DNA from 4 places in the Citrobacter sedlakii genome. Region 2 is predicted to be linked to each of the others. Evidence: predicted binding sites of a transcription regulator. Region 2 holds the regulator's gene; each other region holds the start of a gene.

Region 1 (3,160 bases), 1.5 Mb from region 2:
GCCAGGCGCCAACAGGACAGCAACTTTTTTCATTTCCACAACCTCATGCCAATGATGCCAAATGAACCGAAATAACGACGTTATCATTCGGTAAAATAAAATAGTTTTTAGTGAAACTGATCTGGCGCAAAAATGGCGAGCCGATAATTTCTGACTAAACAGTGTCATTCGTAAATTAATGCGCCAACGTAAAAAAGAATTATCAATAATCCGATCTTACCATGGCCGAGGGATCTCTTTTGTGATCTGAAACGTCATTTCAAAAATCAATTCCAGATTAAAACCATTGATAATCAAGAAGATGTATTTTAATCACGCGGGGTAATATTTTTGGCATTCAGACATTGCTTTCAGCAACATGTAAAAATTTATAAACATACAGCATTAAGGATTTTCTTAATTTGCATTCGGCGCTATGCTTATTTCGATCAGCGACTGAATTGATACTACGATCACTCATGGACCGGCAGAAGGGGTTTTATTCTGCTAACAGTTAAGTGTGCCGTTTATCCCGCACACCGTCTCTTTCAGTAAATAAGGATATTGTTATGGCTGCAGCAGGCATGGCTCACAAACTCAACACCCAAATGAACCTTGAGTTTTACGCCTCGAATTTTTATCTCCATTTGAGCGAATGGTGCTCAGAGCAAAGTTTGATGGGAACGGCAACATTTCTTCGCACCCAGGCGCAAAGTAACGTCACCCATATGATGCGGATGTTTAATTTTATGAAAAACACCGGCGCGAACCCGATCGTGAAGGCAGTTGACGTGCCGGGCAGCGATTTGCATTCCCTGGAAGAATTGTTTCAAAAAACACTCGAAGAGTACCAACAGCGCGCCAGTACGCTGTCGCGTCTGGCCGATGAAGCGCAGGCGTTGAACGACGCACAGACGCTCACTTTCCTGCACGATCTGGAGAAAGAACAGCAGCAGGACGGATTGTTATTGCAGACCATCTTTGAGGAAGTGCGCAACGCGAAACGCGCAGGGCTATGTCCAGCCCAGACCGACCAGCATGTCCTTAACGTGGTGAATTATCAGCAGCATTAATATCCCCGCACTGGCCTGCCGTTCCCTTCCCCGCAGGCCAATACGCAAGTCCACGTTCCCGGATGCCTCCCATAAACAGGAGGCATCGCAAAAAACATTTCTAAATTCTGAAACAACGGTTTATTTTAATGTGCTTCGCCCTGCGGCGTGAATTTGAGCTCAATGAGCGCGATTGCCTTTTGAATGGCGCGCAGGGTGACAGGGTCGGCTGCCGCCGGATGTGTGGTGAAATCGATATTCTTTAGCTGGCTGGACATTTTTTCACGTACTTCAACGGGCGCGATCACATCAAGTACATCAAGGATTTGTTTGATCACCAGTTGGCAGGCGACAACATCAGATACCAGTTCCTGATCGGCATTCATCGGTTGGGACATTGCTTGGGCTCCTGAAAAAAGAAAGGCCGCCATAGTACCGATTACGTCGCAGAAACGATAGTCATACGGGTACCCGGATCGCGGGCATAAAAAAACCTGCCGAAGCAGGTTTTTTATCAGAACATCGCGCCAGGCGGTACGTCTTTGAATGTTTTGCAATAATTTTCAAACATGCTTTTGAGGATTTTACGCAGTTTCATGGCATGACTCCAAAGGTATTGTTATGCAGGTGTTATTGCCTATGCGCGTATAATATGATACTCATCACAAAAATCAACCATTATGTGATTCATATCACATAATTAAATTAACATTTTCTTTCCAAATTTGCCCTTATTGCTGACTTTTCAAAGGCCTGTATCACGTTAAGTTCCAGTAAAAATTTAAATTTTTTTTGAAGGCAAGGACCACATGCGAGACGATTGGGTCACAGAAAGCAAACGGGGCATCTCTCCTGCCGCTTTGCTTGTTGCTGGCGCATTTTTTATGGAGTTCATTGACGGCACGGTGATCGCGACTGCCCTGCCGGATATGGCCAGTACTTTCGGTGTTCAGGCCGTGGATCTGAATATCGGTATCAGCGCGTATCTGATCACCCTGGCGGTACTGATACCCGCCAGCGGCTGGATAGCCGACCGCTTTGGCGCGCGCAAAGTATTTACCCTTGCCCTGGCCATTTTTACGCTGGCCTCAGTGCTTTGCGGCCTTGCCACCACGCTGGAAGGCTTTCTGGCGATGCGTATTTTTCAGGGCGTCGGCGGCGCGCTGATGGTGCCCGTCGGACGTCTGGCCGTACTACGCACCACGCCGAAGCATCAGCTCATTACCGCCATCGCCACCTTAACCTGGCCCGCCCTGGTGGCGCCCATCATCGGCCCGCCGCTGGGTGGATTTATTACCAGCTATGCCAGTTGGCGATGGATTTTCTTTATTAACGTACCGGCAGGGCTGCTGGCAATGACGCTGGCGCTGCGTTTTATCCCCGACATAAAAGAGGAGGTTCGCCGTCCGTTCGATGTGCCGGGTTTTATGGCTACCGCCATTGCGATGGTCAGTCTGGTTTACGCGATGGAACTGATGGGCGCGCAGCAATTTGCGCCGGGCTTGCCCCTCACGCTGCTGCTACTGGGCGGGATCACCCTGGCGTATTCACTGCGTCATTTTCAGCAAGCCGCACATCCGATGATTCGTCTGGACGCTATGCAGGTGCCGACGTTTCGCGTCACGATGTACGGTGGCTCTTTGTTTCGCGCCTCGATTAGCGCCGTTCCGTTTTTGCTGCCGCTGATGTTTCAGGTTGGTTTTGGCATGAATGCTTTTCAGGCGGGCTCGCTGGTACTGGCGGTTTTTGTCGGCAATTTAACGATCAAACCCGCCACCACTCCGCTGATCCGCTGGCTTGGCTTTAAAAAGCTGTTGTTGATTAATGGCGTGCTCAATGTGCTGGCGCTACTCGCCTGTGCGTGCCTGACGCCCGACACGCCCGTCTGGTTGCTATTACTGGTGCTTTATCTTGGCGGCGTATTCCGTTCGGTACAGTTCACCGGCATCAGCACCCTCGCCTTTGCGGACGTTCCTGCTGAACAGATGAGTTATGCCAATACGCTATTCAGTACCGCCACTCAGTTGGCCGTTGGGTTGGGCATTTCGCTGGGCGCAATTGGGATCCGGATCGGCGCAAGCATCAGCGAATGGCTGGAAATAAGCGCGACGCCCGGCATCAGCTTTCGC
Region 2 (3,160 bases):
CGATGGTACAGAATGTCATCCGCCAACACCCTCAGACGCGTGGCGACGGTTTGCGCGTTCCAGCGGATCACCTGTTCGGCGTGGCTGCGCTCGACCAGTTTTTGCACCTCTTCCGGCTGGTGCAGGCTGACCGAGATATGTTCTTGCAGATCCAGCGCTTCCTGGAAGGCGCGCAGCATCCGTTTGTAATCGTTATTGTGATGCGCCGACAGCATATGCATTTGCTGGTAGCACTGGGTGATCAGGTCAACCGCTTTCTGCTGGCGCACCAACAGCGGCGGTAGGGCTTTTTCCGGATCGGTGTGCTGGGTCAGCATGCTGTATTTCGCTTCGCAGTAATCTGCCAGTTCGCGATACAGCAGGCTTAGCGATTCGCGCAGCGGCTGTTCGCGCCACAACCAGAACCAGAACCAGTTAAACAGTCCATACCACAATGTCCCCAGCGCATAGATCAGCAGCGGCTCCCACACTGGCATATTTCCCGCCAGACTGAGGGTAAAAATTGCGGCGATCAGCGAAGCGGGAAGCAGACGGGCGTGAAGCGAGCTTAACTCCGCGGTGACGCCGAGGAGCAGCGTCAACCCGGTCAGAATCAGCGGTAACGGTACCGCCTGCGCCAACAACAGTTGCATCGCCAGGCTACACCCGGCAAACAGCGAGGCGCCAATGACCAGACGCTTGAAGAAGCGCTTGTGCGGCGTATCAAGCCCGGCAATGTTACAGCAGGCGGGAACGAGGGAGAAAAGCAGGCCCAGATGCAGTTGGCCTATCAGCAGGCCGACGGCCACGGGCAAACAGAGCACCAGCGTCTGACGTAGTGCGTAGTTGATCTCAGGGTGATAAATCAGTCTGCGCCACATCGGGAAAACAAAAATAGCGCGCTACCAGGTAACGCGCCATTTCCGACGGGATTAACGAGTGCCGTAAACGACGATGGTCTTACCGTGCGCGGAGATCAGGTTTTGATCTTCCAGCATCTTCAGGATACGACCAACGGTTTCGCGAGAGCAGCCAACGATCTGGCCAATCTCCTGGCGGGTAATTTTGATCTGCATACCGTCCGGGTGGGTCATTGCATCGGGTTGTTTCGCCAGGTTCAACAGCGTCTGGGCGATACGACCGGTCACGTCAAGGAAGGCCAGGTTACCGACTTTCTCTGATGTGACCTGCAGGCGGCGAGCCATCTGGGAAGAGAGACGCATCAGAATATCCGGGTTCACCTGGATCAACTGGCGGAATTTCTTGTAGGAAATTTCAGCCACTTCACATGCAGTTTTAGCACGTACCCATGCGCTACGTTCCTGGCCTTCTTCAAACAGGCCCAGTTCGCCAATAAAATCACCCTGATTCAGATAAGAAAGGATCATTTCTTTACCTTCCTCATCTTTAATCAACACTGCCACAGAGCCTTTAACGATGTAGTACAACGTTTCTGCTTTTTCACCCTGGTGAATTAGCGTGCTCTTCGACGGGTACTTATGAATGTGGCAATGAGACAAGAACCATTCGAGAGTCGGGTCTGTTTGCGGTTTGCCAAGCACCATGCGCGATTATCCTCTGTTATAAGCTGTCTCCAGAGCCAGAAAACGGCGCTGTCTCTGGGGTTGCAAAAATGTGCTTCCCGCTTCCTGGGAAGAGGCTGTCAATAACGGACAGCAGCCTTTAATGTGAAGTCCTCTGCATACATGCAGTACGTCAATGTATTACTGTAGCATCCTGACTGTTTTAGCATAGCTTTAGCCGTGTGTCTCCTGGTGTCTCGCTTCAGCATGACGCAGGTCGCCTTCCGTTGCGAGAATTGTTATGTACGCGTAATCTGTCAGGAAAATTGACGCACTGGAGTAAAAAAATATGCAAGCGCGTGTGAAATGGGTTGAAGGGTTAACCTTCCTGGGCGAGTCAGCTTCCGGACACCAGATCCTGATGGACGGCAATTCGGGAGATAAAGCGCCCAGCCCGATGGAAATGGTGTTAATGGCCGCGGGCGGCTGTAGCGCTATCGACGTGGTCTCCATTCTGCAAAAAGGACGTCAGGATGTGACCAATTGCGAAGTAAAACTGACCTCCGAGCGTCGTGAAGAAGCGCCGCGCCTGTTTACCCACATCAATCTGCATTTCATCGTGACGGGGCATGATTTAAAAGACGCCGCGGTGGCGCGGGCGGTGGATCTTTCCGCCGAAAAGTATTGTTCCGTGGCGCTGATGCTGGAAAAAGCGGTGAATATTACCCACTCGTATGAAGTCATTGCCGCCTGATAATTTTTACCTGATGGCGCTGCGCTCGACTGCCTTATGGCACAATCGGGCCAGCCGCCATTGAGGCTTATTCGATCTTCTTGCCTTCCATCAGGCGCTGTACCAGCGGCAGCATGATCAGTTCCATCGCCAGGCCCATTTTGCCGCCCGGTACCACCAGCGTATTGATGTGAGAAATAAACGAACCTTGCAGCATCGCCAGCAGCCAGGGGAAATCGATGCCTTCGAGATTGCGGAAATGTATCACCACAAAACTCTCATCAAGCGAGGGAATGCCGCGTGCGGCGAATGGGTTTGAGGTATCCACCGTCGGGACCCGCTGGAAGTTGATGTGGGTACGGGAAAACTGTGGCGTGATGTAGTTGATGTAATCGTCCATTGAGCGCACCACGGAGTCCATCACCGCCTCGCGGGAATGTCCACGCTCGCTGGTGTCACGGATCAGTTTCTGGATCCACTCCAGGTTGACGATGGGCACAACCCCCACCAGCAAATCCACATGGCGCGCCACCTCATGCTGTGGCGTCACCACGCCGCCGTGCAGCCCTTCATAAAACAGGATGTCGGTCGGCTCCGGCAGCGGCTGCCAGGGCGTGAAGGTGCCAGGCACCTGATTCCAGGGTACGGCTTCGTCGTAGGTATGCAGATATTTGCGCGACTGGCCTTTGCCCGTCTGCCCGTATTCAATGAAGGTCTGTTCCAGCAGGCCGAAGTCATTGGCTTCGGGGCCGAAATAGCTGATATGCCGTCCGGCATCGCGCGCCTTGCGGATCGCCATGTCCATTTCCGGGCGGGTATAACGATGAAAACTGTCGCCTTCCACCTCGGCCGCGCGCAGGTTGAGCTGGGCAAAAATTTTACGGAACGCGAGGCTGGTGGTGGTGGTCCCCGCGCCGCTGGATCC
Region 3 (3,160 bases), 2.2 Mb from region 2:
CTACCCCTGTTACAGGGGGCGTTTAATCATGTCAGCACGCTCTCTGAACCGGGACTGTGGCTGACGGCGATCGGCCTGTCGCAGGTTATCAGTAATGTGCCCGGCACCATCCTGCTGCTGAATTATGTGCCGCCGACGATGTTGCTGGCGTGGGCGGTGAACGTGGGCGGGTTTGGCCTGTTGCCTGGCTCGCTGGCGAATTTGATTGCCTTACGGATGGCGAATGACCGACGCATCTGGTGGCGCTTTCATCTTTATTCGCTGCCGATGCTGGTGTGGGCGGGACTGGTAGGATACGGGCTGCTGTTGGTGTTGTGATGGCCCGATGGCGCGGTGCTTATCGGGCCGATGATCTGACTCAGCAGGATGGGTAGGGCGCAAGCCGCTACCCAACGCTGGTCACTGATTAGTTCAGACGAACCGGCATACCGGAGCGGTTTTCAATGGCCTGGGAGAGAACCGCCTGGTCAACGTCAGCCTGTTCGGTGATGCTCTTCACGCCCTTCGTCAGGGTGATCGGTACGATCTCTTCGCCTTCGAACTGCGCTTCGGTGGTAGACAGCGGATTATGTACCTCGATATAGCGGCTACCGTCTGGCTCGGTGGTGGCTTTGACCGGCTCATCGATAAACTGTACGCGGGTACCGACAGGCACGTTTTCGAACAGGAATTTAATGTCCTCGTTACGCAGACGTACGCAACCGTGGCTCACGCGCAGGCCGATGCCGAAGTTAGCGTTGGTGCCGTGGATCGCATACAGGCGGCCAATGTACAGCGCGTAAAGACCCATCGGGTTATCCGGGCCAGCCGGTACGACAGCCGGCAGCGGTTCGCCCGCCGCGCGGTACTCGGCGTGCATTTTCGCGGTTGGCGTCCAGGTCGGGCCCGCTTTCTTACGTTCAACCTTCGTGGTCCAGTTGATCGGCGTATCTTTGCCTAACTGACCGATACCGATAGGCAGTACGATCACGGTATTGGTGCCTTTCGGATAGTAATACAGGCGCATTTCCGCGCTGTTAATGACGATGCCTTCATGCACGGTGTCCGGCAGGATCAACTGTTGCGGAATATTCAGCACCGTACCGCCTTTTGGCAGGAAGGTGTCCACGCCCGGGTTTGCTTCGAGCATGTTTGAAAGCCCCATCTGGTATTCAGCCGCAAAATATTCCAGCGGCTGGGTATTACCTTCCGGGATGGTGATAACCTGGTTTTGACCAATCAGACGGCTACCATCGGTTGGCAGCGGATAAGTCACGGCAGAAGCGGTACTGCAAAAGCCGACTACAGCGAGTGCCGCCGCGAAAAACGTTGTTAATTTCATATTCATGTTATGCGAGATTCAATGCCTGGCAGGCTGTTGGGTTGAGAATTCTGTAGTGTTGGGAGCGCATTATATGTGCATTCCCGCTAACAGGGAATTCGGATGTGTACGAAATCACATTTTTTTCCCCCCGGTTTAACGCGTCGCCGTTTACCGCAGGGCGGGATCTTATTGAAGACTTGTGGCATAATGCGCGGTTTGTCACATCTTCTTTAGGATACGTCCGTGTTAGTTTCCAGTAACGTCACCATGCAGTTCGGCAGTAAGCCGCTGTTCGAAAACATTTCCGTCAAGTTTGGCGGCGGCAACCGTTACGGCCTGATTGGCGCCAACGGTAGCGGTAAATCCACCTTTATGAAGATCCTCGGCGGCGATCTTGAGCCGACGCTCGGCAACGTGTCTCTCGATCCCAACGAGCGGATCGGTAAACTGCGCCAGGATCAGTTTGCCTTTGAAGAATTCACGGTGCTTGATACCGTGATCATGGGTCACGGCGAGCTGTGGGAAGTGAAGCAGGAGCGCGATCGCATTTACGCGCTGCCTGAAATGAGCGAAGAAGACGGCTACAAGGTGGCCGATCTGGAAGTGAAGTATGGCGAGATGGACGGCTATTCCGCGGAAGCGCGCGCCGGTGAACTGCTGCTCGGCGTGGGTATCCCCGTAGAACAGCACTACGGCCCGATGAGCGAAGTCGCGCCAGGCTGGAAGCTGCGCGTGCTGCTGGCGCAGGCGCTGTTCTCCGATCCGGATATTCTGCTGCTCGACGAACCGACCAACAACCTGGATATCGATACCATTCGCTGGCTGGAACAGGTGCTCAACGACCGCGACAGCACCATGATCATCATTTCGCATGACCGTCACTTCCTGAATATGGTCTGCACTCACATGGCGGATCTGGACTACGGCGAACTGCGCGTATATCCCGGCAACTACGATGAGTATATGACTGCCGCGACCCAGGCGCGTGAACGCCTGCTCGCCGATAATGCCAAGAAAAAAGCGCAAATTGCCGAGCTGCAGTCTTTTGTCAGCCGCTTTAGCGCTAACGCGTCAAAATCACGTCAGGCCACGTCCCGCGCCCGTCAGATTGATAAAATCAAACTCGATGAAGTCAAAGCGTCAAGCCGTCAGAACCCGTTCATCCGCTTCGAGCAGGACAAGAAACTGTTCCGTAACGCGCTGGAAGTGGAAGCCCTCAGCAAAGGGTTTGACAACGGTCCGCTGTTTAAAGGCGTTAACCTGCTGCTGGAAGTGGGCGAAAAGTTGGCGGTGCTCGGCACCAACGGCGTCGGTAAATCCACCCTGCTAAAAACGCTGGTCGGCGATCTGGAAGCGGACAACGGCACCGTGAAATGGTCTGAAAATGCGCGCATAGGGTATTACGCGCAGGATCACGAATATGAATTCGAAAACGATCTGACGGTGTTCGAATGGATGAGCCAGTGGAAACAGGAAGGTGACGATGAGCAGGCGGTGCGCAGCATTCTGGGGCGTCTGTTGTTCAGCCAGGACGATATCAAAAAGCCGGCAAAAGTGCTCTCCGGTGGCGAGAAGGGGCGGATGCTGTTTGGTAAGTTGATGATGCAGAAGCCTAATATTCTGATCATGGACGAACCGACGAACCACCTGGATATGGAGTCTATCGAGTCGCTCAATATGGCGCTGGAGATGTATCAGGGCACCCTGATCTTCGTTTCCCACGACCGCGAATTCGTTAGCTCGCTGGCGACCCGCGTGCTGGAAATTACGCCGGAACGCGTCATCGACTTTAGCGGAAGTTATGAAGACTACCTTCGCAGCAAAGGTATCGAATAGTTTTCCCGTCGTCTTTCACAC
Region 4 (3,160 bases), 560 kb from region 2:
CTGGGTGCAGAGTTACGGCTCGCGCTGCGTGAAGCCGCCAGTGGTAATTGGTGATGTCAGCCGTCCTGCGCCGATTACCGTCGACTGGGCGAAGTACGCTCAGTCGCTGACCGACAAGCCGGTAAAAGGCATGTTAACCGGTCCGGTGACCATTCTCTGCTGGTCCTTCCCGCGCGAAGACGTGACCCGCGAAACCATCGCCAAACAGATCGCGCTGGCGCTGCGGGATGAAGTGGCGGATCTGGAAGCTGCGGGCATTGGTATTATCCAGATTGACGAACCGGCGCTACGTGAAGGTCTGCCGCTGCGTCGCAGCGACTGGGATGCCTATTTACAGTGGGGCGTGGAAGCGTTCCGCATCAGCGCCGCCGTCGCTAAGGACGACACGCAGATCCATACCCACATGTGCTACTGCGAGTTTAACGACATCATGGACTCGATTGCCGCGCTGGATGCGGATGTGATCACCATTGAGACGTCGCGTTCAGACATGGAGCTACTGGAGTCATTTGAAGAGTTCGACTACCCGAACGAAATTGGGCCGGGCGTGTATGACATTCACTCCCCGAACGTGCCAGGCGTGGAGTGGATTGAAGCCCTGCTGCAAAAAGCGGCCCAGCGCATCCCGGCGGAACGTTTGTGGGTCAACCCGGACTGCGGCCTGAAAACTCGCGGCTGGCCGGAAACGCGTGCGGCGCTGGCGAACATGGTGAAGGCAGCGCAGAATTTGCGTCAGGGTTAATATCTTTGCCAACCCTGTGACAAAGGCCCGGCAAGGCGTAGCCGCCACCGGGCTTTTAATCATTACGCTCTCTTCCCGCCGTACTGGCTGAACCACGCCAGCATTCTCTGCCAGCCATCTTTCGCGGATTCTGCATGATAACTCGGACGGTAATCGGCATTAAATGCGTGTCCGGCATCCGGATAAACTACAATCTCTGCTTTCGCGTTTGCCGCCCGCAGCGCCTGGCGCATTGTCTCAACCGTATCGAGCGGGATCCCCGTATCCTGACCACCATACAGCCCCAGCACTGGCGCATTTAAATCCGTGGCGATATCGACCGGATGCTTCGGTGAGTTCAGGGTCTTTTCACCCATCAGTTTCCCATACCAGGCGACGGCAGCTTTGAGCTGTGGATTATGCGCGGCGTACAGCCAGCTAATGCGTCCCCCCCAGCAAAAACCGGTCACCATCAGACGGTGCGGATCGCCGCCGTTGCGGGCCGCCCAACTGGCGACGTGGTCAAGATCGGCCAGCACCTGTGCATCCGGCACTTTGCTGACCAGATTGCTGAACAGCGTCGGGATGTCGCTGTAATCATTCGGATCGCCCTCGCGAAAATAGAGCTCTGGCGCAATAGCCAGATACCCTTCCAGCGCCAGCCGGCGGCAAATATCGCGAATGTGTTCATGCACGCCAAAAATTTCCTGCACTACAATGACCACTGGCAGGGGCGCATCGTTTTGTTTTGGTCGCGCCTGATAAGCCGGCATATCTTCTCCCTGAGAAGGGATGGAGGTAAAACCGGCAATAATGGCGTCGTCCGGAGTGTGAACCGTTGTAGAGGCGAGGGGAGAGGCCGCAGGTGCAAAGCCCGTTTGTTGTGTTGAGGTCATGGTATTCTCCGTACCCTTAAAATACATAGCGCAATGTTAACTATAGACAGCCTTCACTAAAGCACACTGCCTGAATTGGCTCAATTTTTGTGCAATGGAAGGCAGGGTTGACAATTAATTGTGATCAACATCACTTAATCAGCGTAATTCAATGCAACTGTTTTCCCTCATGGTGATGATGGTCACGAAAATCACCTGCGTCCTTCGGTAGAGTATCTTTTTGCTTCTTCTGACTAAAACCGAATCACAGAGGAGTTTTATATGTCCAAGTCTGATGTTTTTCATCTCGGCCTCACCAAAAGCGATTTACAAGGGGCTACGCTTGCAATCGTTCCAGGCGATCCGGAGCGTGTGGAAAAGATCGCCGCGCTGATGGATAAGCCGGTTAAGCTGGCATCGCATCGCGAATTTACGACCTGGCGCGCAGAGCTGGACGGCAAGTCTGTGATTGTCTGCTCGACCGGTATCGGCGGCCCGTCCACCTCCATCGCCGTAGAAGAGCTGGCGCAGCTGGGCATTCGTACTTTCCTGCGTATCGGTACCACCGGCGCGATTCAGCCGCATATCAATGTGGGCGATGTTCTGGTGACCACGGCATCTGTGCGTCTCGACGGTGCAAGCCTGCACTTCGCGCCGATGGAATTCCCGGCGGTGGCAGATTTTGACTGTACCACCGCGCTGGTCGAGGCGGCGAAATCAATAGGGGCGACCACGCACGTAGGCGTAACCGCGTCCTCTGACACTTTCTATCCAGGGCAGGAGCGTTACGACACCTATTCTGGTCGCGTTGTGAGCCGCTTTAAAGGCTCGATGGAAGAGTGGCAGGCGATGGGCGTCATGAACTATGAGATGGAGTCCGCCACTTTGCTGACCATGTGCGCCAGCCAGGGTCTGCGTGCGGGAATGGTTGCCGGGGTTATCGTCAACCGTACTCAGCAAGAGATACCGAACGCCGAGACCATGAAGCAAACCGAAAGCCATGCGGTGAAAATCGTGGTGGAAGCGGCGCGTCGCCTGATCTAATTTTCTGTTTTTCCCTCCAGGGCCGACGCGTTCGGCCTTTTTATTTTGCGTAACGCCTCGCAGGAAATCCCTTTCAAACTGGACGTTTATACAGCACAATTCTATTTTGTGCTGGTGAGTGGTTGCGGCAGGAGGCATTTTGGATATCTCTCTCATAATTTATGCAGTGATAGCGTTGGTAGGCGTTGCGCTGGGCTGGCTGATCGCCAGTTATCAACATGCACAGCAAAAAGCCGATCAGCTTACCGAGCGTGAAGAGATGGTGGCGGCGCTAAGCGCGGCCAGACAGGAGCTTGCCCAAAGCGATCACTGGCGCGACGAGTGCGAACTGCTGAACAATGAGCTTCGCAGTCTGCGCAGTATTAACACCTCGCTGGAAGCGGATCTGCGGGAAGTCACGACGCGAATGGAAGCGACGCAGCAGCATGCGGAAGACAAAATTCGTCAGATGATCAATAGCGAACAGCGCCTCAGCGAGCAGTTCGAAAACCTGGCGAACCGGATTTTTGAGCAAAGCAAC

Evidence for each region. Region 2 encodes CRP, which controls carbon source genes, mostly activating them, when cyclic AMP is high. Its sites were predicted from a motif close to ATGTGANNNNNNTCACAT; they were not measured.
Region 1: azuC (stress response protein AzuC) is a predicted target of CRP. The motif match lies at 1,712-1,729, and genes of this name have one in related genera.
Region 3: JY391_RS14235 (ABC-F family ATPase) is a predicted target of CRP. The motif match lies at 1,511-1,528, and genes of this name have one in related genera.
Region 4: udp (uridine phosphorylase) is a predicted target of CRP. The motif match lies at 1,736-1,753, and genes of this name have one in related genera.

The regions. Positions count from the first base shown of each region.
Region 1 is NZ_CP071070.1:1,942,616-1,945,775, reverse strand. It holds gene JY391_RS09285 (DJ-1/PfpI family protein) at 1-33, opposite strand, end outside; gene JY391_RS09280 (non-heme ferritin-like protein) at 549-1,052, shown strand; gene yecJ (DUF2766 family protein YecJ) at 1,178-1,429, opposite strand; gene azuC (stress response protein AzuC) at 1,546-1,629, opposite strand; gene JY391_RS09265 (MFS transporter) at 1,841-3,160, shown strand, end outside.
Region 2 is NZ_CP071070.1:440,274-443,433, forward strand. It holds gene JY391_RS02035 (YccS/YhfK family putative transporter) at 1-860, opposite strand, end outside; gene crp (cAMP-activated global transcriptional regulator CRP) at 912-1,544, opposite strand; gene JY391_RS02045 (OsmC family protein) at 1,852-2,256, shown strand; gene JY391_RS02050 (phosphoribulokinase) at 2,324-3,160, opposite strand, start outside.
Region 3 is NZ_CP071070.1:2,985,081-2,988,240, reverse strand. It holds gene JY391_RS14245 (anion transporter) at 1-318, shown strand, start outside; gene ldtB (L,D-transpeptidase) at 407-1,327, opposite strand; gene JY391_RS14235 (ABC-F family ATPase) at 1,547-3,139, shown strand.
Region 4 is NZ_CP071070.1:4,638,902-4,642,061, reverse strand. It holds gene metE (5-methyltetrahydropteroyltriglutamate--homocysteine S-methyltransferase) at 1-742, shown strand, start outside; gene JY391_RS21925 (dienelactone hydrolase family protein) at 805-1,617, opposite strand; gene udp (uridine phosphorylase) at 1,879-2,640, shown strand; gene rmuC (DNA recombination protein RmuC) at 2,780-3,160, shown strand, end outside.